DNA from 4 places in the Brevibacillus sp. FSL K6-6036 genome. Region 2 is predicted to be linked to each of the others. Evidence: riboswitches for the same ligand, from Rfam matches in the RefSeq annotation. Region 2 holds a riboswitch; each other region holds the start of a gene.
The links. A riboswitch is a leader RNA that binds a small molecule or an ion and turns the genes downstream of it on or off. The one in region 2 is predicted to bind lysine.
Positions count from the first base shown of each region.

Region 1 (7,859 bases), 1.7 Mb from region 2:
AAACTATACTTTGACATGTCAGAAAGTGTCGCCGCACGTAGTCTTTTTTTACGGGGGATGGTATACTGAGTGGCGTGTGGAACCTTTTTCCGTACCGAATTTAAGGAGGTAATATTCCATGGCTATCGTTAATGCAACCGATCAGACCTTTTCCCAGGAAGTAGAGCAAGGCGGAACTGTCCTGGTTGACTTCTGGGCTCCTTGGTGCGGCCCTTGCAAAATGATCGCACCTGTATTGGAGCAAATCGACAGCGAAGTAGGCAGCAAGCTCAAAATCGTGAAAGTAAACGTCGATGACAATCCGGAGTCTGCAGGCCGTTTTGGCGTCATGTCCATCCCTACCCTGATCGTATTCAAAGACGGTCAACCGGTAGATAAAGTGATCGGTTTCCAACCGAAGGAAGCCCTCATGGGAACTGTCGGCAAACACCTGTAAGCCTTGCAATACGGTCTATAAAAAGCAGCATTCGCCAATGGCGGGTGCTGCTTTTTTCGGCTTGGCCAAGGATGGATACGGTGCTTTTTCAAACGGATGGGGAGAGATTCCGTCGAGTTTTCACTGAAAACATGGTAACATGGAAGGACAACGTATGTTCCCTCAATCTGCTTTTTTCAGATGTGTGCGGGGGAATTCGGTGCGCATTTCAAATTTGAGCCAGTCACCTCGATGTACCGAGATTGCCATACATGGTTTTCCTGCAAAATCTTTTATGAAAGAAACGTGTGACAAATGAGCGGGAGGAGGAACTCAGGTGAAAATGACAAAGTTTCCACGTGAACAGAGAGAGCATGTGATCAACCAGGTTCAGTTGTATTTTCAGGATGAGCGGGGAGAAGAGCTGGGGCGTCTGGCCGCAGAGCAGATGCTTGATTTTTTTGTGAGGATTGCCGCAAGCTGATGCTGGAGCGGATGAGCGCTCTGGAGGATGATTTTTATACACTGGAACAACCGCTTGCCCAGCACCGCAGAAGCGGTCTATGAGAGTAGAGAGTACATGAAAGGGAGGGAGCAGCCGTGAACAGCTCCTTGAAAGACAAGCTGGCAGTCCTGCCGGATAAGCCGGGCTGCTACCTGATGAAGAACGAAGAGGGCGAAATTATTTACGTGGGCAAGGCCAAAGTGCTGAAAAACCGCGTTCGCTCCTATTTTACCGGAAGCCATGACGGCAAGACGCAGCTGTTGGTCAGCGAGATTGCCGATTTTGAATACATCGTCGTCTCTTCAGCGATCGAAGCGCTCATCCTGGAGTGCAATCTGATCAAAAAGCACAATCCGCGCTACAATGTCAAACTGATGGACGACAAGACGTACCCCTACATCAAGATCACCAACGAAGCGCAGCCGCGGCTGGAGATTACCCGCAAAGTGCTGAAGGACAAGGCACGTTACTTCGGTCCGTACGCGAACGCGGGCGCGGCTTCCGAGGTGAAAAAGCTGCTGGATCGACTCTACCCGCTGCGCAAGTGCAAAACGATGCCGAAGCAGGTCTGTCTCTACTACCATTTGGGACAATGTCTGGCGCCTTGTGTGTACGAGGTAGAGGCGGCGGAGAATCAGCGGCTGGTCGAGGAGATTGCCCGTTTTCTCGACGGCGGCCACGAGGAAATGAAAAAGCAGTTGACGGAGAAAATGCAGCAGGCGGCGGAGAATATGGAGTTTGAACGGGCCAAGGAGTACCGTGACCAGATCCGCAGCATCGAGGCGGTCATGGAGAAGCAAAAGGTGACCTTCACCGATACGGTCGACCGCGACATCATCGGATTTTCTGTAGAGAAAGGCTGGATGTGCGTCCAGGTTTTCTATATGAGGCAAGGCAAAATGATTGAGCGGGATACGACCTCTTTTCCTTACTACGGCGGCGAAAAAGAGGATTTCATGTCCTACGTCAGCCAGTTTTACTTTGACAAGCAGAATGCCCTCCCCCGGGAAATCCTGCTGCCGGAGGAAAGCGATCCGGAGCTGCTCGCCGAGTGGCTGGGCGTGAAGGTGCATGCGCCGAAGCGCGGCAAAAAGCGGGAGCTGGTGCAGATGGCCAGCGAGAATGCCCGCATCGCCCTGCAGGAGAAATTTGCGCTCATGTCCAAGGACGATGCCCGGACGATTCAGGCTGTGCACAATCTGGGCCATATTCTCGGGATCGGAACCCCGCACCGGATCGAAGCGTTTGACAACTCCAACATTCAGGGGACAGAGCCGGTCTCTGCGATGGTCGTGTTTACGGATGGACGCCCGGACAAAAAAGAGTACCGGAAATTCAAGATCAAAAGCGTCGAGGGGCCGGATGACTACGGCTCGATGCGCGAGGTAGTCCGGCGCCGGTACACGCGCCTGCTGAAGGAAAACCAGACGCTGCCCGACCTGATCGTAATTGACGGAGGCAAAGGACAGATCAGCGCTGCGATGGATGTGCTGGAAAATGAATTGGGGCTCTACATCCCGGTATGCGGTCTGGCCAAGGATGAAAAGCACAAGACTGCCCAGCTCCTCTATGGGAATCCGCCCGAGCCGGTCGAGCTGAAGCGGGACAGCTATGAGTTTTACCTGCTCCAGCGCGTGCAGGATGAGGTCCACCGATTTGCGATTACGTTTCACCGGCAGGCCCGGACAAAGACGATGCTCTCTTCCCAGTTGGACGACATTCCCGGCATCGGCGAAAAACGGCGCAAGCTTCTGTTCCAGCATTTTGGTTCGCTGAAAAAGATGAAAGAGGCGACTGTCGAGGATTTCAGGCAGCTCGGGATTGGCGACAAGCTGGCCCGGGAGATTATCGCCCATCTCAGGAAGATGTGAGCTGAGAAATTGTTCAAAATAATATTTGAACCGTTGCCTTTTGCGTGATATAATCCCTTTCAAACAGAATATGTAACCTCACTTCCCTTTATTGGAGTGAGGTAGAGGCGCGAAAACCATGAGTACCACCCTGAGATCGGGATCGTTGACGGGTAGCGGAAAGGGGGATTCGCCGAAGTACGGAGGGAAGACCCGCTTCCTTGCGTGCTGGGCCTGTGTTGAACAAATACAGGACTGTCATCCGAGCAATACCCCATTGCCGGATGGAGAGCTATCTCACGAGTCTGCTGCGTGTAGATGACAGGGGCTGTACTGTCATGCTTTGTGCCAGCGGCTTGCGTGGTCCAGGGAAGGAGGAACCGATATTGTCTATTACGTAGGCAACGGCAGGTATTTTCCTTGTCGTTGCCTTTTTTGATAAGGAAAAGACTCATGCAACGTTTCGTTTCGACAGAGAATATCCATAGAGACATTGGTCTATTCAAGGAAAAGGGAGAGAAGCCGCATGGGGTTGATCGTGCAGAAATACGGAGGGACCTCCGTTGGTAGCATTGAACGCATTTTTCGAGTAGCAGACCGGATTATTGAATATAAAAAAGCGGGCCATGATATGGTCATTGTCGTATCCGCGATGGGCAAGTCGACAGATGTGCTGGTGGATATGGCCAAACAAATTTCCGCCTACCCTTCGGAGCGCGAGATGGATATGCTCTTGGCGACAGGTGAACAGGTCTCCATCGCACTTTTGTCCATGGCTCTGCATCAGCGCGGCTATGACGCCATTTCTCTCACCGGCTGGCAGGCTGGTGTCACAACAGAAGCGATCCACAGCAAAGCGCGGATCACGGAAATCAAAACCGAGCGGATTCAAAAGGAACTGGCCCGGGGACGTGTCGTCATTGTGGCAGGGTTTCAAGGGGTCAGTGCCGAAGGAGAAATAACCACATTGGGACGAGGCGGTTCCGATACTTCTGCCGTAGCGCTTGCAGCCGGCCTGAATGCCGACAGATGCGAGATCTTTACGGATGTGGCCGGCGTGTATACGGCCGATCCGCGGGTCGTTCCGTCCGCGCAAAAGCTGGACAGTATCTCATATGACGAAATGCTGGAGCTGGCCAATCTGGGGGCCGGTGTTCTTCACCCGCGCTCTGTGGAAGCGGCCAAAACATACAAAGTGCGGCTCGTCGTCCGATCCAGTTTTACGGCTGAAGAAGGTACGTACGTAGAGGAGGTTGCCAATATGGAAACAGGAAGAGTAGTAAGCGGCGTGGCACATGATGAAGATGTGGCAAAACTGACGGTCGTGGGCATGCCTGCGCGAGTGGGAACCCTGTCCCGCCTCTTCAATACGCTGGCTGACAACCAGGTAAACGTAGACATCATTATCCAAAGCTCCTATGATGCGGACGTGACGAACATCTCGTTCACGGTGGCTGCCAGCGACCTGCCAAAAGCGCTGGAAACCCTCTCCTCCAATCAGGCAGAGCTTGGCTTTGAAAAAGTCGATCATGAAGAGGGCCTGACCAAGGTATCGATCGTCGGTGCCGGCATGGTGAACAATCCGGGGGTTGCCGCCGAGATGTTCCGCGTCTTGGCCGAGCAGGACATCACGATCAAAATGGTATCCACCTCCGACATCAAGGTTTCTTGCGTGATTCCCGCAGAACTTACGGAACTGGCAGTTCGCAGCTTGCATACGGCCTACGGCTTGGACGTAAGCGAAGAAGCCGTGGTGCACAGTTTGTAAGCACAACCACATACAAGAGTCGCCTCCCCCCTTTTCGTTGAAGAGGGGGGTTAAATATGACCGTCTGGCTGTTCATTGCAGCGAGGCGCATTTGATTCCATTTTCCTGTTTCTTCTATATAAATATAGGGAAGCTGATCCGGGACTTTTGTTCAGGTGATGGCACCAGAAGAATCACGCATTCAAACAGCCAAAGAGATCAAGACGCTCCCCTTCTCGGCCAGCTCCATTCGCACCTCCGGCTCCCTGCCCTGCCACCTGTTGACGGCTCCGGCAATGATTCCGCATTCCAGGGCCAGAGAGCGCAAAATTCGTTCAGGCGGCATGTATGAAAAAATCGTGTGCGTCAATCGATATCGATAATGACGCTCTCCCTCCTCCAGGACATCCAGCTTGCCGAGGCCCAGCCTGATAAAAGGCATGACGAGGCCCGCTGCGGACTGGATCGGAATCTGACGGCCAATGTCTTTTCCCAGCCAGTGGAGAATGGCTTGCTCGCTTTCTCCCAAAAGAGTGCTTGTCAGTTTTTCGCGAAGCAGATGATAGCCCAGGTAGGGCATGTGAATGCGTTCGATGTCGGTAATGACACGGGAGGGGAGCAGTGCCCCGAGTTGTTCCTGTTCTTTCACCGGGATGCCTCCTTTTCTAGCACAGGCGGCCGGTGCTTGTCCCTTTTTGCAAAGGTTTTGCACCGAGGCCTGCGAGAGAATGCGGTCTGGTTTGTTACTTGATATAGTAGTATGAGAAAGAGAAGCGGGATATGACAGATTCATAGAAAATAGCAAATTTTTTTAGTCCATTCTAAAAATAGAATTAGTCTATTCATTGTCTTGACGCTCTATAAAGACAGGAGTACAATTGGTTTTGGTCAACGTTTTGCCCAACTTTTTTCCGTATTCCGACACAATTTGCCACGCCCAGGGAGAAAGTCGCCCTTCGATTATGTGTAACCATGGTGGCAATGGGTTAGGATAGTGGAGAAAAGCTCTATGAAAAGGACGCGACATATAATTGAAAGGGGGACCACTGTATGGCGAAAGGCCATAGCTTTTTGAGTCACAGGCTTCACTCATTACTCGGTTTGTTCCCAGTCGGGCTGTTTCTCTTGTTCCACTTGACAGCGAACTATCAGGCAACCCGAGGACCGGAAGCGTTCAATGAGGTCGTAGGATTGATTGAACATGTTCCGTTTTTGATTGTCTTGGAATTTGTCTTTATCTACATTCCCATCCTGTTCCACGCTGTGTATGGGATCTACATTGCTTTCCAAGCAAAGCACAACGTCGGCAGCTTCAGTCAATTCCGGAACCAGATGTTCCTGTGGCAGCGCCTGACAGGTATTATCACGCTCATCTTTATCGCATGGCACGTATTTGAGACACGGATTCCAAAAGCGATGGGTGCCGAAGTCAACTATGACATGATGGCCAATATCCTGAGCAGTCCTGTAATGATCATTTTCTACGCAATCGGGATTCTCAGCACCGTGTTCCACTTTTCCAACGGTATCTGGTCTTTCCTCGTTCACTGGGGAATCACTGTCGGCCCGCGTTCCCAACGCATTGCCACTTACGTAACCATGGGTATTTTCGTTATCGTTTCGTTCATCGGCTTAAGCGCGATGGCAGCGTTCATTCAATAGGGATAGGGGGACTCATACATGGCAAAAGGTAAACTGATCATTGTCGGTGGTGGCTTGGCCGGCTTGATGGCTACCATTAAAGCAGCAGAAAAAGGCGTTCCCGTCGAGTTGTTCTCCCTGGTTCCGGTAAAGCGATCCCACTCCGTATGTGCGCAGGGCGGTATCAACGGTGCCGTTAATACAAAAGGGGAAGGCGACTCCACCTGGGAACACTTTGACGACACCGTATACGGGGGAGACTTCCTGGCCAACCAGCCGCCTGTAAAAGCAATGTGTGACGCCGCTCCCGGCATCATCTACATGCTGGACCGGATGGGCGTCATGTTCAACCGTACACCAGAAGGACTTCTGGACTTCCGCCGTTTCGGGGGAACCAAGCATCACCGTACCGCTTTTGCTGGTGCGACAACCGGTCAGCAGCTCCTGTACGCTCTGGACGAGCAAGTTCGCCGTTTTGAAGCGGAAGGTCTTGTGACCAAGTACGAATATTGGGATTTCCTCGGTGTCGTGTTGGATGAGAAAGGCACCTGTAAGGGGATTACGGCACAAAACCTGCGCTCTGCAGAAATTCGCTCTTTCCGCGCAGATGCCGTCATTATGGCTACCGGTGGACCTGGTATCATCTTCGGTAAATCCACCAACTCCATCATCAATACGGGTACAGCAGCGTCTGCGGCTTATCAGCAGGGCGTCATTTACGCGAACGGCGAAATGATCCAAATTCACCCGACTGCGATTCCTGGCGACGACAAGCTGCGCCTGATGTCTGAATCCGCTCGTGGTGAGGGTGGCCGCGTCTGGACATACAAAGACGGAAAACCGTGGTACTTCCTTGAGGAAAAATACCCGGCGTACGGAAACCTCGTTCCGCGCGACATTGCGACCCGCGAAATCTTCCACGTCTGTGTAGACATGAAGCTGGGTATCAATGGCGAGAACATGGTATATCTGGACCTGTCTCACAAAGACCCGAAAGAGCTCGACGTAAAACTGGGCGGAATCATTGAGATCTACGAGAAGTTTGTCGGGGATGACCCGCGCAAAGTTCCGATGAAAATCTTCCCGGCTGTTCACTACTCGATGGGCGGCATGTGGGTAGACTACAACCAAATGACCAATATTCCTGGTCTGTTTGCTGCAGGTGAGTGCGATTACTCCCAGCACGGTGCAAACCGTTTGGGTGCGAACTCGCTTCTGTCCGCGATCTTTGGCGGAATGGTGGCTGGTCCGAAAGCGATCGAGTACATCAACGGTCTGGATGAGTCTGCCGACGATCTGTCTTCTGCGATCTTCGACAGCTATACCAAGCAAAACCAAGAGAAGTACGACAACATCCTCAAGATGGACGGCACTGAAAACGCATACCTCCTCCACAAGGAACTGGGTGAGTGGATGACCGATAACGTAACGGTAGTGCGCTACAATGACCGTCTGCAAAAAACGGATGAAAAAATTCAGGAACTGATGGAGCGCTACAAGAAGATCAACATCAACGATACGAGCAAATGGAGCAACTCCGGCGCATCCTTCACTCGTCACCTGTGGAACATGCTTGTGCTCGCCCGCGTGATCACGCTCGGCGCATTGAACCGCAACGAGAGCCGCGGCGCTCACTACAAGCCTGAATTCCCAGAGCGCGACGACGAGAACTTCATGAAAACAACGATGGCCAAGTACAAT
Region 1 covers NZ_CP150173.1:1,572,338-1,580,196, forward strand. The annotation lists gene trxA (thioredoxin) at 119-436, shown strand; gene NST37_RS07890 (DUF2164 family protein) at 759-899, shown strand; gene uvrC (excinuclease ABC subunit UvrC) at 1,016-2,791, shown strand; lysine riboswitch at 2,886-3,073, shown strand; gene NST37_RS07900 (aspartate kinase) at 3,297-4,538, shown strand; gene NST37_RS07905 (DUF2507 domain-containing protein) at 4,720-5,166, opposite strand; gene NST37_RS07910 (succinate dehydrogenase cytochrome b558 subunit) at 5,568-6,179, shown strand; gene sdhA (succinate dehydrogenase flavoprotein subunit) at 6,198-7,859, shown strand, end outside.
Region 1: another riboswitch for lysine. It lies ahead of NST37_RS07900 (aspartate kinase); the one in region 2 lies ahead of dapD (2,3,4,5-tetrahydropyridine-2,6-dicarboxylate N-acetyltransferase).

Region 2 (7,859 bases):
AATCAGCGTCCACTCGCGCAAATGGATAAAATCGCCGCAGAGCTGAGCGAGTCGCGTGCCACCTTTGCAGCCGTACAAGGAGCCACCACAGGCTTTGGCGGCATCTTTACGCTTGCAATCGACATTCCTCTGCTGCTGGGCACCTCGCTAAAGGTACTGCAGGAGATGGCGATTTGCTACGGCTATGATCCGCAGGACAAGCGGGAGCGGCTGTTTATTGTCAAATGTCTGCAGTTCGCTTCCTCGGATATTGTAGGAAAGCAGGCGATCCTGGAGGAGCTGTCTTCTTTCGACAATCCTTCCAAAGAGCGGGATGTACTCTCTCAGCTTCAGGGCTGGCGAGAGGTAGTGGTGACCTACACGGAAAATTTCGGGTGGAAAAAGCTGTTTCAGATCGTACCGGTCGCGGGAATGCTCTTCGGCGCTTATCTGAATCGCTCGTCTGTCCGTGACGTGGCGGAGACGGGCATGATGCTGTATCGCAAGAGAAGGATTCTCGAGCGGCTTGGCACGGAGGCGTAGCTGTAGTGTGAACAAAAGCCCAAATGGCCGAATCGGCCGAACAAATTGCCCAGCCAAACGCCGAACCGAATTATTGAACCGATTTTCTGAATTGCAACCGTCCAGATTAAGTGATGCTGCCGCTCCTACGTCGTCTCCAGCTCCTCGGCGGTAATGGCAAAGATCAGGTGATCCTCCCATTTACCGTTGATTTGCAAATAGCGAAGCGACAGTCCTTCTTCGCGAAATCGGTTTTTCGCAAGAACCTTGATCGAGCCTGTATTGCGCGGCATGACCGCAGCTTGAACCCGGTGAAGCTTTGCTTCGGTAAACGCAAATCGGATGACTTCTCCTACTGCTCTGGTCATTATTCCTTTGCCGTTATGAGATTGATCGAGGAAATAGCCGAGTGTAGCGTTTTGCCAGGCTCCGCGCACGATATTGGAGAGGTTGACGCGGCCGACGAGGGTTTGATCAGGGCCGACGAAAATGCCGAACGAATAGCCTGTCCCTTCGCGAAAGCTTCGCTCTGCCTCCTCCAACTGCTGGTACTGCGCTTCAATTGTGTAAAAAGAAGCGGGGCGGATGGGTTCAAAAGGCTGCAGAAATTGGTGGTTTTGTTGCCGCAAAGAGGCCAGGGCAGGGGCATCGCTTGCAGACAAGGGACGAACAAGAAACGCAGAAGGTGCAAACATCTTCAGGTTCAGCCTCCTATTCACATATAGGGTGGATGGAAAGTTTAGCATGAATCAGGACTGTTGAAAAGAGGGAAAAGGGAGTCGCTGACAATGCCGTCCAGCAGGAGCGGCCCACTCTCGATTCAACAGTTGCCACCGGGTACGGAATTTGGTACAGTACAGGGTAAGTAAAGCTGAACAATTGCATATTGCCTTCTAAATAGAGGCGCGCTGCGGATGAGTACTTCTTTTCATCAGGAATGGGGAAAGGGAAGAGGAGAAAAGGCCAAAGCGCCGAAGTTCTGGCCGCATCCCCATTGGCGGCAGGGCTGGGGTGCTCGTGAATAATGATCATCCTGTCATAGGAGAAGTTTCTCTTATGGAGCGCTATTTACGTTTGCTTGTCCGGTATCAAAAAGCAATGAGTATAGCGTTTGCACTCATTGCTTTTTCTACATTCATTTCAAGAAAAGTGGAGGAGAAGTACTGTGAACATGATGGATGCCAATGAAATTATCTCGTTTATTCAAAAAAGCGAAAAGAAAACGCCTGTAAAGGTATACCTCAAAGGGGATTTGGACGGCATCGACTTCGGTCCCAGCGCAAAAGCCTTTTTGAACGGCGGCACGGGAGTCGTTTTCGGGGAGTGGAAGGAAATCCAGCCTGTTCTGGAGCAGCATGCGGATAAAATCGCGGATTATGTAGTGGAGAGCGACCGCCGCAACTCTGCGATTCCGCTTTTGGATACAAAAAACATTCAGGCACGCATTGAGCCAGGCGCAATCATTCGCGACCAGGTGAGCATCGGCAACAACGCTGTCATCATGATGGGAGCTTCCATCAACATCGGAGCCGTCATCGGAGAAGGCACCATGATCGACATGAACGTCGTCGTCGGCGGACGCGGAACGATCGGGAAAAATTGCCACATCGGCGCAGGTGCTGTCATTGCCGGCGTGATCGAACCGCCATCTGCGTCTCCGGTCGTTATCGAAGACGATGTCGTGGTAGGAGCAAATGCGGTCATTTTGGAAGGGGTTCGCGTCGGAAAAGGCTCCGTTGTAGCCGCAGGAGCTGTCGTTATCGAGGACGTTCCGCCGAATGTGGTAGTAGCTGGTACGCCCGCACGCATTATCAAGCAAATCGACGAAAAGACACGCTCCAAGACGGAGATCAAGCAGGAGCTGAGACAGCTGTAAGGGAGAGGGTAGGCATGGACTGGCGTTCGCTTGATCAACAATACATCGTCTCTACGTACAAAAGACTGCCGATCGCTATCGCCAAGGGCGAGGGAAATTACCTCTACGACACGAATGGCAAGGGATATCTCGATTTGTTTACCGGACTTGCCGTAAACGTGCTCGGCCACTCTCACCCGCGGATTATTCAGGCCCTGCGGGAGCAAGGGGAGCAATTTTTGCACATCTCCAATATTTTCCTCAATCCCCCTGCGATCAAGCTGGCGCAGAGGCTGATCGAGCATACCATCCCGGGGAAAGTCTTCTTTACCAATTCCGGAGCAGAAGCGACCGAGGCGGCTATCAAGCTGATTCACAAATGGACGGCTGCCGAAGGTACGGGACGCTCAGGCATCGTGGTTCTGTCCAACAGCTTTCACGGCCGGACATTGGGAGCTCTTCGCCTGACCAGACAGCCTCACGTCTATCAGGATTTTCCTCAGCCCGATTTTCCGGTCTATGAGCTGAAGGCAGGAGACATTGATCAGCTTCGCGCTGTCTGTGAGGAACGCCGTCCTGCTGCCGTTTTGATGGAGCCGGTGCTGGGCTCGGGCGGTGTCGTCCCTCTGGCTGAAAGCTATTTGCAGGAAGTGGCGGCGATCTGCCAGGCGACAGGCACTTTGTTTGCAATGGATGAGATTCAGACAGGAATGGGACGGACAGGCAAATTATTCGCTTTTCAACACGCTGCTGTGACACCGGACCTCATTCTTTTTGCCAAAGGAGTAGGGGGCGGGCTTCCGCTCGGGGGTGTCATCGCAGGCGAAAAACTGCAAGACTTGTTCAAGCCGGGTGATCACGGCACCACGTTTGCGCCGTCACCGCTCTCTGCCGCCTTGGGGAATGCAGTTCTGGACGAACTGTTGGACGCAGCGTTCCAAAGTCAATTGCAGGATGTGACGCAATACCTGTGGGATCGTTTGGAAGATCTGCGGGCAGCCTTTCCTGAGCAGCTGCAATCGCTTCGCGGAAAGGGAATGATGGTGGGAATCCCGCTCTCGGTTTCACCGGAGGAAGTAAGCCGGCTTCAGCAAAATTTGCTGGAGGAGGGGATTTTGGTCGATGTTACGCAAAAAACCATTGTCCGTTTGCTCCCGCCGCTTACGCTGACCCGCGGAGATGTCGATCGTTTTATGGAAGCCTTCACCCGCGAAATGAGCCAGTTGGCGGCCGGAAAGGAGGCGTAGCAGCGTGAGTGTTTCGACGTTTGTCCGTATCCGCAGAGATCTGCATCAAATTCCCGAGCCCGGGTTCGCGGAGTTCAAGACACAGCGTTACCTGCTCGATTATCTGGAGCAGCTCCCTGCAGAGCGGTTTGAGCTCAAGACATGGAAGACAGGCATTCTCGTAAAAGTGGCAGGCCGCAATCCGAAAAGAACGATCGCCTGGCGCGCGGACATGGACGGGCTTCCCATCACGGAAGAGACCTCCTATCCATTCCGCTCCAGGCACGAAGGGTATATGCACGCATGCGGACACGATATGCACATGGCGATTGGCCTCGGCATTCTGACGCATTTCGTCCATCATCCCATTGACGACGATCTCCTCTTTATCTTCCAGCCTGCAGAAGAAGGACCTGGCGGAGCCAAGCCGATGATGGAGAGCGAGGAGTTTGGAGAATGGCGGCCGGATTGCATTTTTGCCCTGCACATCGCTCCAGAGTATCCCGTAGGCCATATCGCGACAAAGCCAGGCATTCTGTTTGCCAACACATCCGAATTGATGATTGATCTGGTCGGAAAAGGCGGACACGCGGCATTTCCGCATAAGGCAAACGACATGGTAGTCGCGGCAAGCCATCTGGTGACCCAGCTGCAGTCGGTCATCTCCCGCAATATTGATCCGCTGGATTCGGCTGTCATTACGGTCGGGAAGATTGAGGGAGGTACGCGGCAGAACATCATCGCGGAGAAGGCAAGACTGGAAGGGACGATCCGGACGTTTTCCACCGATTCCATGACCCGGGTGAAGGACCGGATTGAAGCCCTGGTCAAAGGGGTGGAAGCGGGATTCGAGTGCAAGGCCGAGATCGATTACGGCTGCGGCTATGCTCAGGTGTACAATCACGAGGAAATGACCCTTCAGTTTATGGACTGGGTGAGGGGAAATCTGCCCGACGTCACCCTTGTACACTGCGCGGAAGCGATGACCGGTGAGGATTTTGGCTTTTTCTTGACCGAAATTCCCGGATTCCTGTTCTGGCTGGGAGCGGATACCCCTTATGGACTTCACCACTCCAAGATCGAGCCGGATGAGCAGGCGATTGAAGTCGCCATCGACGTAGTGACCCGATATTTTACATGGCTCTCCGATCAGCAGGCATGACCGGATAAAACATGTGGATAAAAGCAGGAAAACGACCTCTTGGGGGTCGTTTTTCTATTGTTTGGACATGATGTGACGTGCCTATTCCCGCCAAGCAGGCCATAGCTGTGGATGATGTGGATTTTGTGGATATCGCAGAAAAAACTTCGCGGGGCACCACAACTATTTGCTTGCTTGGGCGTATAAGAATATGGAAAGAAACACTGAGGAAAACAAGCGCTGAAGCGCAACGATACTGGAGGATTGAGTCATGAAAAAAAGGTGGTTGTCTGCCCTGTTGGTGCTGACGGTTGCAGGTGTAGGGAGTACGGCCTTGGGCGAAGGCGCAATGCGCATTTTTCTGAGCGGCGAGCGCATTGTAAGCGATCTGCCCGGGTCTACGGCTTCTTCCATGGAAGAATTGGTGAATCGCTTGGGTGGATTCACAGAGTACGATCAGCGCTCGGGCAAAATGGAAATTATCAAGCCTAATGTGAATGTGCTTGTTCTTGAGGGAGTTCAGCAAAGCCGCAATAAAAATGTCGTCTTCAGCAACCCGATCAAAGGGTACAGCGACAAGGATGTCCCTCGCACGTTTAACGTCTTTGTCGAAGTAGACGAAGCCCCTTCGGCAAAGGATTTGCGCATGCAAGTAGTATTGATTGGACCGGATGGAAAAGAAGTGGAGCAAAGTAAAGTCTGGAAATTCTCAACTCAAAACGGAAACAGCTTCTACTTCTCGGAACCGTTTGTCTCCACCAAGCTTGAGCAGTACGGGACCTACAAAGTGCAGGTGCAGATGAAAACCGAAAAGTTTGATCAGTATGTAACAGTAGGGGAAAACAGTTTTTCCGTGGGCAGATAAAATTATCTGGCTTGGATGCGTTTCCACATGACTTGTTAACGTGGTATAATGATTACAAAACACAAGTTTTTTCATAATCCGCAAGCAAGTACATGAGAGAAAGGAACGATGGGAGCGAATGGAGACAAATCCCCCGCGGTCATCCACCGACATTGACGGCCCGAGTATAACCATTGCCTGGCAAGATGAGCATTCGATCTTGGCCGAATGGCAAATGACAAAAGAGTTTGAGCAGGAAGTCGAGCGAAAATTCGCGATTCCATTTGCCGAACTGCCATTTGTACTCCGCCTCTTCGATGTGACGGACCGCAACGAGATTCGTAATGACGGCACAGATCTGTATACAGACTTTGATATTAACCACCGGTCTTCAGAATGGATTCTTTATGGAGTGACACAGGGACTGAGATACTGTGTTGATCTGGGGATTCGGATGGTTGATGGCAGATTTTATTCGCTGTCGCGATCTCAACTGATTTGATCAACGTACGCATAAGGCAAGGCTCTCCTTTGGGAGAGCCTTTTTTTGCATTCGCTAAGGGATATTTCTCTGTTTGTCCAAAAGGCGCAGAGCGACAGCGAATACAGCCCAGGCCGGCATCGGTTCATCCAGCTTTCCGAGCCATTCCGGTGAGGTGATCAAGCCTTCTTTTAATGCGCGCAGCCCCAGCTCCTGCTTCCACTCGGGGACGGACTTCTCTTCGGGGGCAAATTGATCGTACTGTGTCAAATGGTAGGTGCGTATCAGGTTGGTCAATTTTTCGGCGTACGCCGGATCCGTTGCGTAGCCCGCTTTTTGCAGCTCCTGTGCGGCTTCGGTGGGAGTGGATGCGAGGATGACACGCTTATACGCGGGCCGAAGCAAAAACGAAGCGTGGTCATCGATGGACTGTTGATAGGAATAGTAGGCTTTGAAGGCAGAGGGGCGAATAACCGTCTGGCCATTTTCCACCTCCCGGGAGTTGACCGTGACAGAACCGGCTGGTCCGCTTCCTTTGATCCCGAACAAATTATAGGAGTAGCGGCCGGTTGCGGCATCGGTTGGAACGTGCTTGCCCCAGCCGGATTCCAGAATGGCCTGGGCAATCGTGATCGAGGGGAAGATGCGATGCGTCAGATAAGATTGGCGGGCTGGCCCGGCTACAAAATGGATAAACACTTGTTGGTCCATCGGGCATTCCTCCCAAAAGAAGGGTTGTGCTCTATTTTTATGAGAAAACAAGCAGAGCGGGGAAGGCTGCTGTCTCTCCTTTTAGAAAGAGCGGCAAATGTGGACAAAAACAGCCAGAAAATAAAAAACAGCCGGGAAATGCCGGCTGCTGCTGCTCCAGGCGCTTTATGGCTTGCGCGGCTGGAAATATTGGATGCGGTTGTTAAAGAGGTGCAGCTCTGCTTTAAAATTGCGTGCAAGATAACGGCAAAATTCATTTGCCTTGCTCTTGTCGCCATGTGTTGCAGAGTCCGGCAGGGAAACTTGAATGTAAGAATGTTCTTTACCATTTTTCTCTCGTTTGCCAACTCCGATGATAATCGCCTTGTGAGTGCTCGGATCTTTGCCGCGAAGCAGCAGCCAGGAATCCTTGCCCTCGGGGCGTTCATCGATGACATAAGGGAAAGCGGCATCGGCGTAGGACCAGCCGAGTTGTTCACCGGTTTTTTTGGTCATGTCGACGTAGCGCAGCAATTTTGCTTTGACTTCATCCAGAGATGCTTCAGTGGCTGTAGAGCCATCCACTAAATATATGTAGGCCGACTGCAGATTCACGTTTGCATTCACTCCTAGTCCCGGGAATCTCCTGCGTTAAGTGTAGCATTCCTGCCACTCTTTGGCAATGAATCATTCCCAGGGGGAAAACAATTGCGAGTTTTTTCAGAAAAGTGTAAAATGTATATACCATTTGCAGCGCGTTACAGCACTAGAGAACGACAAATGGATTGTGGAGGGAAGATACCATGCAGGAGGTTTCCATTCGAAATGTCTATGAAGCATTAAATACGATGCGCGCCATAGATGTGGTCAACAAGGAAGATTGGGAGCGAGCGGCAAAAGAAGCGGAGCTGGACTCCTCCGTACAACTGAATATTCTATGGATCATTTATTGCTACGAAGGCGTGCGCGTAACGCAAATCGCGGAGTGGACCTTCTGGCATCCGTCTTCCATTGTGATCCACATCAAAAAGCTGGTGGAAAAAGAGATGGTCTACATCGAAAAGTCAGAGCTGGATGGCCGGGTTGTCCATGTCTATCCGACGCGCAAGGGCAGAGAAGTG
Region 2 covers NZ_CP150173.1:3,291,636-3,299,494, reverse strand. The annotation lists gene NST37_RS16570 (EcsC family protein) at 1-522, shown strand, start outside; gene NST37_RS16565 (GNAT family protein) at 648-1,196, opposite strand; lysine riboswitch at 1,392-1,576, shown strand; gene dapD (2,3,4,5-tetrahydropyridine-2,6-dicarboxylate N-acetyltransferase) at 1,667-2,377, shown strand; gene NST37_RS16555 (acetylornithine transaminase) at 2,392-3,603, shown strand; gene NST37_RS16550 (N-acetyldiaminopimelate deacetylase) at 3,608-4,744, shown strand; gene NST37_RS16545 (hypothetical protein) at 4,995-5,588, shown strand; gene NST37_RS16540 (DUF4912 domain-containing protein) at 5,707-6,069, shown strand; gene NST37_RS16535 (glucosaminidase domain-containing protein) at 6,124-6,759, opposite strand; gene NST37_RS16530 (DUF1885 family protein) at 6,925-7,353, opposite strand; gene NST37_RS16525 (MarR family transcriptional regulator) at 7,542-7,859, shown strand, end outside.

Region 3 (7,859 bases), 2.2 Mb from region 2:
GGGCAGACTGGGCTCCTTCATCCCGGATGCGGACGCCTCCGAGAGAAACAGCGGAGAGCCCTTCACCTTTGAGGGAACGATCTATATCAAAGGAAATCTGGACATCGTCGGTGACATCCGCATCAACGGCACCATTTTTGTCGATGGCGATGTGCTGATCCGGGAGATTACCAACCTGGACGACAAGAATCTGGCGATCGTCGCAACCGGCAAGATCAGCCTGACCTCCCGTTACACCGAGGAGACCGATCATACGAGCAGCGTCGATGCGTGGAAATCGCTTCCGCCCATCTCGGCCTTTCTCTATTCGGAAAAGTCAATGGAAATCTACTCGGTTGCCTCCTTTAACCGCATCCAGGGCGGCATTGCGACTGGCGGCCCGTCCTCCTACATCGAGCTGAACACCAAACGAAACGAGGACGACCGTCTCGCCTCCCGTCTGGCCATTCAGTTCAACCGCAGGATTTTCGAGCAGGAGACCCCCGGCCTGCCTGTTGCCGAGGAGTTCTTCGTCGATCTGTACGATCTTCAGTACAGTCCCCACCCCGACGAGGTGGAGCTCGTTCCGTAAACGTTCAGTGATATCCTGAGCGAGTCCGGGGATGCTCGGCTTTTTCGGCCTTCCCCCTCGTCTCGCCCCTCCCCGTACGGGCCAAAAATAGAAACGACCCTATCAAGCCAAAAAGAACCTGAAGCCTTTCACAGCTCCAGGTTCTTTTTGCTAGTTCAAGTTGTTTTTCGCTTTGACGGTGACCGTTTCGATCTTCTGATACGGCCTGCTCTCCAATAGCTCGCCTGTTAAAGAGTGATAAATATTCACCTTCACAAAGATCGCGATCTGATACGTTTGACTTTGACCGGAGCTTGTCTTCAGGTTTTTGACGATTTTGTTTTGCTTCCCGTTCAGAATACTGGTTCCTTTACCCGCAACGATTTCTCTCAGCAAGTCCGCATCCCCATCGGAATCGCCAATCGCATATCTCGCTGCAGCCAGCTCCAGATCCTTCTCTGCTCGGAACGAATACCCGATCTCCACTTGAACAGCCCTGTTTTCCAAAGCTGCTGTACCGTTGTTCACTCTAACGTAAAGGTTGGGCAAATCATCATAATCCGGGTCACCCCCACCGCCGCCGCTTCCCGGTTTGGGCACTTCTATGATCGCCGTTTTTACGGTGGGAATCCCCAAATGGATGTCGCCATTCAGCGGATTTACCGCCTTTACAGCAACCGGCGTATCCACGTATTTGCCGTTCACTTTTACGTAATCGACCAAAAACTCTCCTCTTGCCTTCCCCTTGTCGTTCTTGTCGAAAGCCACCGGGAAAGACTGCCACTCGCCCGTCCCTACTCTGTAAAACCATTGCGTATGCTCGTCAACGGTATCCATGACAGGGGTGACAATGACTTTTGCGCTGTCCGGCAGCGTCAAGCCCTGGCTCAGTTCAAAATCAGGCGGAACGATAGGTTGTCCCAATGACACCTCGCGAACGACAATTTCATTTTCATCCGGTGTCCCATCCGGTTGGGCATAGTTTCCATCGCGGTTAAAGTCCTGAAACATCCCGACGACAAGCGTGGTCGGACCGGAGGGATTCAAGGGAATGCCGGTCGCCTTGTTGCCCAGATTAAAAGGAACCCACGGGGAGGATGCGCCCACCTCCGAAAGGTCGACACCGGGCATCCAGAAAAACTTCACGTCTTCCATGACCAGCGTTGTCGGCTCTGCCTTCAAGCTGCCCTTTTGATTCAATGGCGAACCCTCTCGCTCCAGTGTCGCTGCAAATGCCGTTACGGGATTAAACAGCAAGGTATTGCTCACAGGATCGGCCGATTTGCCGCTGGCGTTTTTCGCCTCTGCCTGGACAGGCGTCGGTCCCACTCTCAGCACTTCGCCGATTTCCTCGCCGCTTTTCTTGCGAGCCGCTTCCACTTCAAATGTATAGGTGACCTTTTGTCGCCCATCTCCCAAAGAAGACGGCTTTGCTTCATACAGCGCTGAGGCGGGGAGCTCAGCACCGCCAACCTTGACTGTCAGCTTCATCGGGAACGACTCTGGAAAATCGATGACTTCCGCCGTTACAACCGCTTTTTCCGGATACATCGCATCCCAGCCATTGTTCGCAGCAAGGTCGAGGACTGGCTTGCTCGTTACCGTAATCTCACTTGAGGAGGAGAATTTGCCGTCCGGTGTTCTGGCGGTAATGACCGCACGCCCTGGCTTCACCCCCGTGACGATGCCGTTGGAGGAGACTGTAGCGACCTTGCTGTCAGCAGACGTCCAGATCACGCTTTGATCGGCGTTGTCAGGCGTAATTCTGGCCTTCAAGCCGACCGTCTCCCCTACGAGGATCGAGGCTTTTTCCGGGGTGACCTTCAGTCCTGTCACTGGCGGAATATTCGTATCCACCTGCAGTGTCAAATTGTTGAAGAAACGGCTGTTGACCGCGTTTCCTTCCCGGTACGTCAGCTGCGAGTCGGACAGCAGGTACGTGCCGGTCCTGGTCGGCTTCACGGTTATGCCAAACGAAACGGGCGCAGCCTGATACACATCCCCTTTGCGCTCGTAGATGATGTCCGGAAGCTTCAGCTTCAGCGTCCCATTGTCGCTTCGCTTGCTCCACGACTTATCGATGCTCTCGATTGGCACCTCCGCAGGGAACGGCTCGGTCAGCGTAACGTCCGTGACGGCGAATGTCTCCGGCAGCGGACCATAGCCCGCAAAATTAGCGATTACCCTGTTGTTGACTACAGACAACCCAAAAGTGGCAAAGGCGTTGACCGTGACCGAATCGCGGCCCTTCAGCATATCGGCGAGCTGGCTTTCGTCTACCAGGGGAATGGTGATTTCCTTGACTCCCGAGCGGATCAAATCTTTCAGCGTGTCCAAAATGTCATCCTGCTTTGCGCTCGGTTCCGTAGTGAGCTGTTGGTTGACAGACACTTCGCCGCTATAGCCCGATCTCATCACACTGAGAAAATGGCTTTTTCCTCTTCCACCCAAAGCAAGTCCGCCGTTGTTCGAATTCCCCTTTCCGTTCACCTTCACTTTGTCCAGTTCATAACCGATGTCATAGCCTTTTGAGTAGACAAACGGCTGATTCAGCAAAAAGAACGGACGAATCCCCGTTGCTCTGCCGGCGGGTTTGTCGGCCAATCCCTCAGTCGAAAAGGACTTGGGCGTGACCGTGTAGCGGATTACACTCGTTTCCCCCAGCTTGATCGCCGATTTGGACAGGGAACGGGCGAGGTCCACCGATGTGAGCGGCGTATGGACCGTCACCTCGTATGTGCGTTTCGTCTTTCCGTCCTGCGCCGTGACGACGATCGTGACCTTGGTCGCACCCGGCTTGACCGGGATCACCTTGGGGGTGCCGCTCTGATGACCCTCTCCGTTTACGGTCATGCTCGCCCTGCTGTCTTCGAGCGTGGGGGTGATCGCAACAGTTTGGACATGGCTGTTCAAATGAACGTCATAGCTGCCTTGCGACCTGTCAAAGCCGGGCTCAAGCGGGACCAGTGTCTCCCCTTTTACCGTCAGATTTTGCAGGTAGGCGTTGTCGCTTGGCTGCGGGGCGAGCTGAAAGTCCAGTATAGCGGTGTCTCCTGCCTCAAAGTTTTCAATCAGCTTGAGCTGCGGGATGTACCCGTCCTTGGCCGCTTCCACAGAGACCAGACCTGCGGGGACATCCTGGAGGATGTACTCGCCTTTCGCATTCGTCACTGCCGAAACAATTCCCCCGGCAGATACGACAGCACCCGCGAGCGGCTTGGGAGGCGAGCCCGAATCCGTAACCTTGCCTTTGATCGTACCGGTGTGCTTGTACTCTCCGAGATTGATCAGCAGCTTGACAAAATCGATGGCTGCGCCGTCTCCGTACGGATTTCGCGTCGTCTTGTCATCGAGAAGGATGGTCAGGCTTCCGTCCTTCAAGAGCGGCAGGTATTCATCCGGAATTTGGACGCTGATCAGCTTTCCGATCGGCCCATGCTGGTTGAGCGAGTTGATAACGTTCTCCAGAAACGGCGCCCGGACGCCGTTCAGCTCGGCTGTATATTTGACCCGCCCCGGATACTTCCGCGGCTGATAGTCATTGATGAACATCTGGAGAATGGCCCCTTCGATCGGGGTGTTTTTCGTGTCAAAGGTTACCTTGATGGGAACGACCGGATTGGCTGTCTTGCTGTAATTGTTTCGGGTATAGCCGTCCGCCACATGATCATTGGCATCATTTTTGGGGTTCCGCAAATCCGGATATTGAAAGGAGCTGATCACCATCAGCTGGTCCGTTCCTGCCGGATCGGTCGGCTGGTGAGTTACTTTCGGATATGGGGCCCCTGTGCTTTTTCCCGAAAATGGATCGTAGCCGTTCGGCCAGCCTCCGCCCAGATTGTCGATATCCCCGACCCGGACCATCAGATCGGCCTCTGTCGTATCGTACTTTACGGCATACGGCTTGGACCAATCCCCGTTTAACGGATCGTTCGTGCGATTTACCGCCGACGCAGCCATAGCAGGACTGCTTGTCCATTCCAGCGAAAAACCGGTAAAGCAGATCAGAAATGCGAGGCACATCAAAAACAGTCGATGCAGACTCCGCTTCATGAAAACGGCTCACCTCTTTCCTTTATTTGCGTTCGAGCTGTGCAGTGTCTTTGAAGGGAAGACATCTAACATTCCTAATTATGGTACTATTTTACCATGAATAAAGACTCAGATGACTAGATGGTTTTTGTAGCATCTGTTACACATTTTTTTGCAGCCTGCGATCCCATTAGCTGTCATATCCACACCATAATCTTCATACTGTCAGAGCATGGCCCTCTTTTCCTTCGTACCCTTCTCCAGCTTCGATAAACCAAAAATAATAGACCGTCGCGATGTCCCGGACCTCACTGCCACAAAATCACACTTGATTTTAAAGGAAAAACCCATATACTTGAACCATAACATAATCTCATAGCAATTATCCTCATCAGACACGATGAGGATAGAGGTCGCGGCTTTTATATTATTCTGTACGAGATCCAGAGAAGATTGATGACTCCAGAAGAAGGAAAAGCTGCCGAAGTCTGCCGTGTATTCTCTGTACACACAGGCTGGGGCTGTACCCGACAAGGGACAGAACTGTCACGTTTGCCAGCCGAGCAAGCGTGGTGTGCTATCTTCCGTGAAGGCTTGGTGGGGATTGGATCATACCGCCCTTTTGCCGTTTTTGGCTTGTGGTGGTATTTTTATTTCCGGCCTTCCTTCCCGCAAATCAAGAGAAAGGTCGTGTTTTTATTTTATGTCTTCCAATCAATTGCAACGCGGATTGAAAGCCCGTCACTTGACGATGATCGCCATCGGCGGATCGATCGGTACCGGACTTTTCCTGGCGAGCGGCGGCTCCATTCACTCTGCCGGTCCGGGCGGTGCTTTGGTTGCCTATATAGCGATCAGCCTGATGGTCTTTTTCCTGATGACGAGCCTCGGTGAGATGGCGGCGTTCATGCCGGTATCCGGCTCCTTCAGCACTTATGCGTCCAAATTTGTCGATCCGTCCCTCGGCTTCGCGCTCGGATGGAATTACTGGTACAACTGGGCGATCACGATTGCCGTCGAGCTTTCAGCCGGTGCGCTCATCATGAAATACTGGTTCCCGGACACGCCGTCCATTCTCTGGAGCGCGCTTTTCCTCGTCCTTATGTTTGGCTTAAATATGTTATCAGTAAAAGGATACGGCGAATCCGAATATTGGTTTTCCTTGATCAAAGTAAGTACGGTCATCATCTTTATCATCGTCGGCGTATTGATGATTTTTGGCATTATGGGCGGCGAAGCAGTCGGCTTCCACAACTTTACCAAGGGAGATGCGCCGTTCAGCGGCGGCTTTATGGCGATGCTCGGCGTCTTCATGATCGCCGGCTTTTCCTTCCAGGGAACCGAGCTGGTCGGGATTGCCGCAGGCGAGAGCGAGGACCCGGCCCGCAACATTCCGAAAGCCATCAAGCAAATCTTTTGGCGCATCCTGCTGTTCTATATTTTTGCGATCTTCGTCATCGGGATGCTGATCCCGTACGACAATCCGAATCTCATAAACAGCGACATTACGGACATTGCAGTCAGCCCGTTCACGCTGGTGTTTGAAAAAGCGGGGTTTGCCTTTGCCGCTTCTGTCATGAACGCCGTCATTTTGACATCCGTCCTCTCGGCGGGCAACTCCGGGATGTACGCGTCTACGCGGATGCTGTATGTTCTCGCCAAAGAAGGAAGAGCTCCCAAGCTTTTTGCCAAAGTGAACAGCCGTGGCGTGCCGACCAACGCCCTCCTGCTGACAACGCTTATCGGGATGTTTGCCTTTCTGTCCTCGCTGTTCGGGGATGGCACCGTCTACGTCTGGCTCTTGAATGCTTCCGGGATGTCCGGCTTTATCGCCTGGCTCGGGATTGCGGTGAGCCACTACCGCTTCCGCAAGGCGTATCTGGCACAAGGCTACGATCTGAAGCAACTGCCTTACCGGGCGAAATGGTTCCCGTTTGGACCGATCCTCGCCTTCATCATCTGCCTCATCGTCGTGCTTGGCCAAAACTACACCGCCTTTACCGGCGAGACGATCGACTGGGGCGGCGCACTTGTATCGTACATCGGCCTGCCGCTCTTCATCCTCGTCTGGCTGGGCTACAAATACACGAAAAAAACCAAGGTCGTTCCGCTGCACAAAGTGGATTTGACCAACGAGCAATCATAAGCGGCGGCTCTCCTGCTCTCCTGCAATGATGTGCTCACCATCCAACAGGCAAGGCCGGGATCAGCTCCCGGCCTTTTTCCATGCACGCCAATCTTATTTGGCAGAAACCTTTTGGACAAAACGTCCCATCCGCTCCAGCGCCTTTTGCAGCTGTTCCAGCGAAGTCGCATAGGAGCAGCGAATATGGCCCTTGCCGCAGTCGCCAAACACATCACCCGGCACCACTGCCACCTTTTCCTCCATCAGCAGGCGTTCGGCAAATTCGGCTGCCTCCAGGCCCGTAGAGCGAATGGAAGGAAACGCGTAGAAGGCTCCCTCCGGCTCATGGCAGGCCAGGCCGATGTCCTGAAACCCTTGAACGACGAAATTGCGGCGCTGACGGTAGCTCTCCACCATCCGCTCCATGTCTGCCTGTCCGTGACGCAGCGCTTCCAAGGCAGCCATTTGAGCCATTACCGGCGCGCACAGCATCGTGTACTGATGGATTTTCAGCATCCCCGCAAGCAGGTCGGGAGAAGCGCAGACATAGCCGAGCCGCCATCCCGTCATCGCAAATGCCTTGGAAAAGCCGGAAATCAAGATCGTCCGGTCCTTCATCCCCGGCAGAGCCGCGATGCTGTCGTGCATTCTTCCATAGGTCAGCTCGGCGTAAATCTCGTCGGAGATGACCAGCAGATCCTGCTTTTCAATCACCGGAAGCAGCTTGCTCCACTCCTCGGCAGTCATCGTGCTGCCCGTCGGGTTGTTCGGGTAGCAGAAGATAATCGCTTTGGTCCGCGGGCTGATGTGGGCTTCCAGCTCCTCCGGCGTCAGCTTGAATTGCTGCTCAGCGTTCGTCCGCAGGAAGACAGGCTCCCCGCCAGCCAGCCGGATAACCGGCTCGTATGATACGTAGCAGGGCTCGACCACCAGCACCTCGTCGCCCGGGTCGATGATGGCGCGCAGCGCGATGTCAATCGCTTCACTGGCCCCGACAGTGATCAGCATTTCTGTCTCCGGATGATACGAAACAAAGAAGCGCTCCTCCAGGTATTTGTGAATTTCTTTTCTGAGCTCCAACAGCCCGGCATTGGACGTGTAGGCCGTATAGCCCCGCTCCAGCGATGAGATGCATGCTTCCCGGACACGCCA
Region 3 covers NZ_CP150173.1:1,091,525-1,099,383, reverse strand. The annotation lists gene NST37_RS05695 (hypothetical protein) at 1-571, shown strand, start outside; gene NST37_RS05690 (cadherin-like beta sandwich domain-containing protein) at 722-4,603, opposite strand; lysine riboswitch at 4,982-5,170, shown strand; gene NST37_RS05685 (amino acid permease) at 5,286-6,728, shown strand; gene NST37_RS05680 (aminotransferase) at 6,822-7,859, opposite strand, start outside.
Region 3: another riboswitch for lysine. It lies ahead of NST37_RS05685 (amino acid permease); the one in region 2 lies ahead of dapD (2,3,4,5-tetrahydropyridine-2,6-dicarboxylate N-acetyltransferase).

Region 4 (7,859 bases), 1.8 Mb from region 2:
ATTACTTTCCATGGTCCTGATCATCTCCAAAAAAGGGACGGTTACAGGCAAAGAGCTTGCAGAGCATTTTGAGGTATCGTTGCGAACCATTTACAGAGATATTTGTCCCATTTCAGCATGGAAAAAGAACTGCGGGAGTACTTGTTTCTGATCAACAAGGCGCTTAAGTTCTCGGTATAGGGATTTAAAGCCACCCTTTCTCATCGGCAATTTGCACGGCCTGCTGTCTCGATTCGGCTTCCAGCTTTTGTATCGCGGAAGATAAATAGTTTCGCACGGTTCCTTTTGTTAAGTACAGGGCCTTGCTGATGTCATCTGTCGTCATTCCTATTTTGGTCAGGCGCAGCATTTCGATTTCCCGTTCGCTTAACGGATTTTCCTCTTTCATAAAGAGTGTTGCCGCCAAATCCGTGCTGACCACGCGTTCTCCCTTCATCACTTTGCGGATGGATTCAATCAGAAAATCAATCGGTTCATCTTTTAGCAAGTAGCCATCCACCTGGGCATCGATCGCTTTCTTTAAATAGCCGGGACGGGCAAAGGTCGTGACAATCATGATTTTACAGGGCAGGTTGGCTCTTCTTATCAGCTCGGCCAACTCAAGACCGCTGATAAGAGGCATTTCGATGTCAAGCACGCACACGTCAGGCTGGTGCTTTTGTATTGCCTCCCAGGCTTGCTTCCCATCCGAAGCTTCTGCCAGCACCTCAATATCGGTTTCAAATTTTAACAAAGAGGCGAAGGCGCCGCGAAGCATTTGTTGATCTTCTGCAATGACGACGCGAATCATAGCGCAGGGTCCTCCTTTCCTTGCCGACGGAGCGGAAGCTTCATGGAAACAACGGTTCCGCCCGTAGGCGAATCAGTTACGATGAAGGTTCCGTGAAGAGCTTGCATCCGCTCGTTCATCGACTGAATTCCATTTCCGCTTTTTTGGTTTACAAGCCCGACTCCGTCATCGGTAATCGTTACCCAATAATGATTGTCCATGGTTTCCAATTGTAGCGTACACCGCTTGGCCCGGCTGTGCTTGACGATATTCGTCATGGCTTCGCGGATAGAGAGAGCGACCATCGTCTCCTCCACACTGGATAACAGCGGAGGCTTCCCCTTTTCCACGACTTCAAATTCGATACCCGCTGTGTGCAGCAGCTCTCGGGAATGCTCTATTTCATTTGCCAGAGAGGTGAATTTCATATCAGAGACCAGTTCTCTGACTTGTTTCAAAGCGATTCTCGATGTGGCCAGGATATCCTTCAGCTCTTCCTTGGCCTGCGAGGGATCTTTGTCTATCCATTTTGTAGCCAGCTCGCTTTTCAATTTGATCATGGTCAGGGTTTGCCCCAGTGTATCATGCAGATCTCTCGCGATACGCTGCCTTTCCTCCTGTTGGATAAATTTTCCGAGCTGTTTATTTGCGGCATCCAACTCACCTTGCAGGGTCTTCGCTTTTTCTTTGATATAAATCACAATCGGAAAAAACATTTGAATAATCATAAACGGGAGAAGGATCGAATTCTCATCGAGAAGGTTGCCCGTTCTCTTCCAGAAAACAGCCATAAACATGAGGGCGATGGCTGCAATCCCTACACCAATATGCCATTTGGACTTTGATCTTCCCAGAAGATCAGCAAAGATGAACCCATAAAACAGGAGATTCGGACCGACATACATACCGAGCAGAGCAAGCGTAACAAAGCCGGTGAGAACGGCCGCCAAAAGGTATAGATTCCGATACCAAAGCCCCATGTAAAATGAAACGAGGAATGCCAGCAGAAGAATGAAGCTTCCCGAGAGACCAAGCGTTGAATTCGAACGTAGAACATAATAAAACAAAAACACAACCGATATGACATCTAAGAGCAGATAGTTTTTGATTTGTTCTCTCGGGTAGAGCTTCCTTATCATTGATAGCCTCCAGAGCGGTTATCTCGTATCGAAAATCCCTATTGCACGTCTACGGAGCGTTTCCATAGGTCCAAACCTGAAACCTTGAAGCCATGCCGTTGCAAACAGTATTTGGAATACGGATATTCCGATCCAAACTACGATAATTGTCACGGAATCCAGCTTTCCGCCAAGAGCAAAACCCCAACCGTAGAAAAGAATGGAACAAATGATATTTTGCATGACATAGCAGCTTAAAGACATTTTTCCGGCATTTTCAAGAAGGCCCCAAAGCCAATTCAACTTCGTATATTGTATCATTCTTCCAATAATCGCCAAATACCCTACGGAAAGAAGGGGCGCGAATAAATAGCGAACAGGGAGATCAAAAACGCCTCCAGGGATAAAAATCAACAGGTTTAAAGGCAAGCCGATAAACATTCCCAGTTTGAAAAGCTTGTCGCGCTGTTTTTTGCCGTTCTCATCTTGAGAAAAGACCCCCGCACGCATGAAGCGAACACCAAGCAAAAATAAAAAGACATTCATGGGAATCGTGAAGATCGCTTCCAATCTAAGCGGGACGAAATGAGACAGGCGATAATGGACTTGCTGCAGCCAAGAGCCGTCTCTATAAAGAGCGATGACTTCGTCAGAACCGCGCAGTGTCATATTGGCATCAATCAGACTAATCACCAGGATCCCCAGGATGGCAGTTGCATGCAGGCTTCCAAGCACTTTCATCGTTATGGATATCAAGCGGTCGCCGCCTTTGACGATGTAGGCGACGATCATTGCAGTTATGCCATAGCTCATTAAGATGTCATACTCCATGACCAGGGTAAAATGCAGCAAGCCTTCCAGGAATAAAAGCGAGGATACCCAAATATAGATTCCAGGCCAAGCGTTCCCTTTGCGAATGGCTTGCTGATATTTTAGCTCAAGTCCAACTCCAAACATGATTGTCAACAATCCCAGCAGCTTCCCGTTGACGAGAAATAACACGATCATCCTGATGAGATCGTCTTTTGCCCACCACCCAGAATAATCATATGTCGTAAGGTAGGTAAGATCCCCCAAATGGGCGAAAATCCATATGTTTGTCCCTAACGTCCCGAGGATTGCAAAGCCTCGCAGAATATCAAGAAGACGGATTCTTTCTTTGCGTTGTTCCATATCCCTCACCCTTTTGCGTATGAATTTCATGTAGTCTTAGTGTAGCCATGAAAAGAGCGAGGGAACATTCACACCTGTAAAGAGATGTTTATGACTCGTGTCATAAAGTTTGTAACAAGCAATCAAATCAAGCCGTTTGCTGGTCGGCCTCAGCTGGTGGAATTGGCTCAAGGCTGTTTTCCAAGGGACAGGAAGAGGATGGGAGTCCCCGCTATGGTAAGTAACAAATGATAAAATACGGGTGATGCTATGTTTATAAGGAGATTGGTACCGTTCGTCGTCTGTTTCCTGCTGGCTGCTTGTGCGAGCTCTACTGTAAGCATTGATAAAATAAAAAAACTGAGCTTTCAAGTATTCTTACCGGAGTCTCTGCCGGATGGTTATACTGAACAAAAAACGCTCTTGGATCTAAATGAAGGGTCTCTCTTAATCTCGTACGTAAACAGCGATACGTACATTGAACTTCTGCAAATGAAGAAATCAACATACGACTACCATCCGATGATCGAGTGGTACGCAAATAAAGGCAACAGTCAGAAATCCGATGATCGGTTTGAGATAGTCGGCAATTATGTGGTCGATATGGATAATTCGTTAAACAAACAAGGTGTGTGGGAAGCAGTATTTCTGCCGAAACAAGACTTGGACAGTCAGACGAAATACAACGAGCTTCGCTATTATCATCTGCAGTCAAACAGCAACGAAGAAGAGCGGAAAACATTCATGGAGAGCCTCGCCCCCATACATTGATGAGAGGAATAAGTCTTTTTGCGCATACAGGAACGCAAAAAATAGTCTGCCAGCATCATTTGGAGAAAAGACCCAGGTTGACAGAATTAACATAACATTGTAAACTCAAAAACATAATTGAATATGGACCTCACTTAAAACAGTGAGGTAGAGGTTGCGATATTTAACAGTCCTTGGCGGAGTTCGAGAAAGCGTTGATGCCAGGGAGAAGGAAATGTCGCCGAAGCTTGCAATATTTCTCGGTATTGCATTGCTGGGTCTGCAGTTAAGAGCTGCAGGACTGTCTCAATAAATGACCCGATTTATTGAGTTGTGCTATCTCATCTGGGAAAAGAGAGGTATTTGGGCAACTATGTTTGTAGTGCGACCTGAGTCTATCTCAGGTCGCTTTTTGCATTTTTTCAGCCAAAAAACCAGAAGCCAAAGGAGAAAATGAACCATGAAAAAACAGTCATCATTCATAGCTATGTTTCTATCCGCTGTACTTTTGCTCGCAGGATGTGGGGCAGGCGGAGGCAGCTCGCAATCTGCCTCAACCGATGAGGGAACATTCAAGGTAGGGATGGAAGCGGGATACGCTCCGTTCAACTGGACCCAAATGGACGATTCCAACGGTGCTGTGAAAATCGACGGCAATGCGGAGTACGCAGGCGGATACGATGTAGAAATTGCGAAAAAGATTGCGGATGGCCTGGGCAAAAAATTGGTCATCGTGAAAACGGAGTGGGATGGCCTTGTTCCTGCATTAACCTCCGGCAAAATCGATGCGATCATTGCAGGGATGTCTCCAACTGCAGAGCGCAAACAAACGATCGATTTCTCGGACAACTACTATAAATCCAATTTGGTCATGGTCGTGAAAAAAGGCGGAAAATACGAGAACGCTACTTCCATCCAGGATTTCAAAGGGGCAAAAGTGACTGCCCAATTGAATACATTCCACTATTCCGTGATCAATCAAATCGAGGGCGTCGTTCAAGAGCCTGCGATGGACAACTTCCCGGCGATGCGCGTAGCGCTTGAATCCGGAATGATCGACGGTTACGTCTCTGAGCGTCCGGAAGCCGTCAGTGCCTCCACGGCCAACCCGAACTTTGCCATGGTCGAGTTTACGGATGGATTTACGACCTCGGAAGATGATACGGCCATCGCTGTCGGCGTGAAAAAAGACAGTGAATGGACGAAAAAAATCAATGAGATTTTATCCGGCATTTCGGAGGAAGAGCGTACCAGGATCATGGATACAGCCATCAAAAATCAACCAGCAGCACAATAATCGCTTGCGAACCGGCTGCATCTCCATGCAGTCGGTTTTATGCGCATAGGGCAGGGGAGCTTCCCTGCATGAACGGAGGAGAACGATGAGCTTCGAGTGGATTGTAAAAATCATTTCCGAAAACTGGCCCATGTTCCTTCGCGGAGCGGGAATGACCCTATTCATCGCTTTGCTCGGAACGATTTTGGGAGCCATCATTGGCCTATTGATCGGGCTTATCCGGACGATCCCCGTTCCGGAGCGGGGAGCCAAAAGGGCGATTTTGAAAGCAGTCAATGCCATTCTAGCTACGTATATCGAATTTTTCCGGGGAACACCGATGATTGTGCAGGCGATGGTCATCTACTACGGTTCCGCCTTGGCGTTCGGGGTTGATATGGACCGGATTCTGGCCGCCGTTTTCGTCGTGTCGATTAATACGGGAGCGTACATGGCCGAGATTGTTCGCGGCGGGATTATTTCGATTGACAAGGGACAGTTTGAAGCAGCCCATGCGATTGGGATGAATCACGTGCAAACGATGATGAATGTCGTGCTGCCGCAAGTGATTCGCAATATCCTGCCGGCAACGGGGAACCAGTTTGTCATCAATATCAAGGATACTTCCGTACTCAATGTCATTTCGGTCACCGAATTGTATTTCACGACCAAATCGATTGCCGGGAATAACTTCAGATATTTCGAGTCCTTTTTTGTTGCGTGTGTGATGTATTTCATCATGACCCTGATCGTCACGAAAATTTTGCGCTATTTCGAAAGAAAGCTGGAAGGCCCGGACAATTACGCCGTAATGGCGAATCCCGTGCAGGCAGAAGGCAAGAAATAATCGAGGAAGGAGGCGAGCATATGGAGGCCATCATAGAAATTAAACACGTCAACAAATACTTTGGCAGTCACGAGGTATTAAAGGACATCGATTTTTCGGTCAAAAAAGGAGAAGTCGTTACGATTATCGGTTCCTCCGGATCGGGCAAATCAACGCTGCTTCGATGCATCAATCTATTGGAAAAGCCGAGCGGCGGGGAAATTATGTATAAGGGTGAAAACATTTTAGACGAGAAGCACGACATTTTCACCTACCGCCGAAAGCTGGGCATGGTATTCCAGCAGTTTAACCTGTTCAATAATCACAATGTGCTGAGCAATTGCGTGGTCGGGCAAGTAAAGGTGTTAAAGCGATCCAAGGATGAAGCTGAAAAAGTCGCGATGAAGTATCTCAAAATTGTCGGGATGGACAAGTATGTGAACGCCAGGCCGAATCAATTGTCGGGCGGGCAAAAGCAGCGCGTGGCCATTGCGCGGGCTCTTTCCATGGAGCCGGATGTGATGCTGTTCGATGAACCGACATCGGCGCTTGACCCGGAAATGGTGGGCGAGGTGCTGAAGGTGATGAAGCAGCTTGCCGAATCCGGTCTGACGATGTTGATCGTCACGCATGAAATGGAGTTCGCAAAGGAAGTCTCCGATCGCGTGGTCTTTATGGACAAGGGAGTCATCGCAGAGGAAGGAAGTCCCGAGCAAATTTTCAACCATCCGACTCAAGAGCGGACGAGAGAATTCTTGAAGCGGACGTTGCGCAGCTCCTGAGTGTCCGATACGTTTCGGAATGTTGATACGTTCCAGAGTGTCTGATACGTTGCTGAGCGGTGAGCGTCTCCTGCACGCGCATCATTATAAAAAGAACGCAGTGAAGGCAGTTTTTACGCCAAAAGCCAGGTTCCTCCGGTGAGGGAGCCTGGCTTTTCGTATTTGTTATCACATTTGGCAAGTTCATGTAAAGAAAACACTTATCGCGCCCGTTCTCCGGGGACATTGATTACGCACAAGACCAGGAGGCAAGTTTACAGCGACTCGGCCATCTTCTTTAGCTCATCAATGGGGGCGTTCGCTTTCAGGCTATACACAACGCCGTCTTTTTCCCATACCAATACCGGGAGCTGTTTTAATTCAGGATGCATAAAGCTTGTCAGGGGTGCCGTTCCGACGAAGGCAGTTCCTTGGCCAAGTTGAACAGGCTTCATGTCTGCGGTATCCTCTTTCGAGAGAGCTCTCTTTTCGTGCACCAGAGAGAAGTAGCTTCCTGTGATCCCTGCTGCCCCGTCGTAAATCGTGATGGTCGAGCTGCCTTTGTAGATGTTGGCGCTAATTTTGACGTTCTCTTTTTTCACGTTGCCGGGTAGATAGGCCGGCAATTTGACAGCCGCGCCAAACAATTCCGAGGCTTTGGCGGTATCAAGCTCATGTACCAGTACTTGCTCCTCGTCCGAATCCTCAATGACGTTTACTTTGTTGCCTTTTTCCACAGACTCGGCAATTTTGACCAATTCCTCGGGCGAAAGCCTGCTGGTCAAACGATAAAGAATGCCGTTTTCCTCTTCCCAGATCAACACATGTACATCGCCGTGCGCTTCCTTTTGCACTCCCTGGTAGGCTGGCCCCTTCTTGGTTGCAATCCTGGTCAAGCCTTTGCTTTCTGCGGCGATATCGCCTTTCCACATTTCCAGGTAGAACGGCAATTCTGTTTGACTGAAAAAAGAACCTGCGACATGTTTGGTTTTCTCCGAGAAACGCAGAGTAACGGATGTCCTGTCTCCCGGAATGTAGCTGGGAAAGTGCAGCTCGAATCCGGCTTGCCTGGAAATGACGGTAGCCTTGTCTTCCGCTTTGGAAGAGGCAGGTTGTTTCGGCAACTGCGTTTGGTTTAGGGATGGTGCTGAAGATGGCGGGAGCGGTGATTTTGCATCACTCGCCGCACTTGCCGGAGAAATCGACA
Region 4 covers NZ_CP150173.1:5,054,688-5,062,546, reverse strand. The annotation lists partial or broken gene NST37_RS24580 (HTH domain-containing protein) at 1-103, shown strand, start outside; gene NST37_RS24575 (response regulator transcription factor) at 185-790, opposite strand; gene NST37_RS24570 (sensor histidine kinase) at 787-1,908, opposite strand; gene NST37_RS24565 (DUF418 domain-containing protein) at 1,927-3,060, opposite strand; gene NST37_RS24560 (hypothetical protein) at 3,532-3,810, shown strand; lysine riboswitch at 3,951-4,136, shown strand; gene NST37_RS24555 (transporter substrate-binding domain-containing protein) at 4,250-5,086, shown strand; gene NST37_RS24550 (amino acid ABC transporter permease) at 5,172-5,912, shown strand; gene NST37_RS24545 (amino acid ABC transporter ATP-binding protein) at 5,933-6,673, shown strand; gene NST37_RS24540 (DUF4367 domain-containing protein) at 6,928-7,859, opposite strand, start outside.
Region 4: another riboswitch for lysine. It lies ahead of NST37_RS24555 (transporter substrate-binding domain-containing protein); the one in region 2 lies ahead of dapD (2,3,4,5-tetrahydropyridine-2,6-dicarboxylate N-acetyltransferase).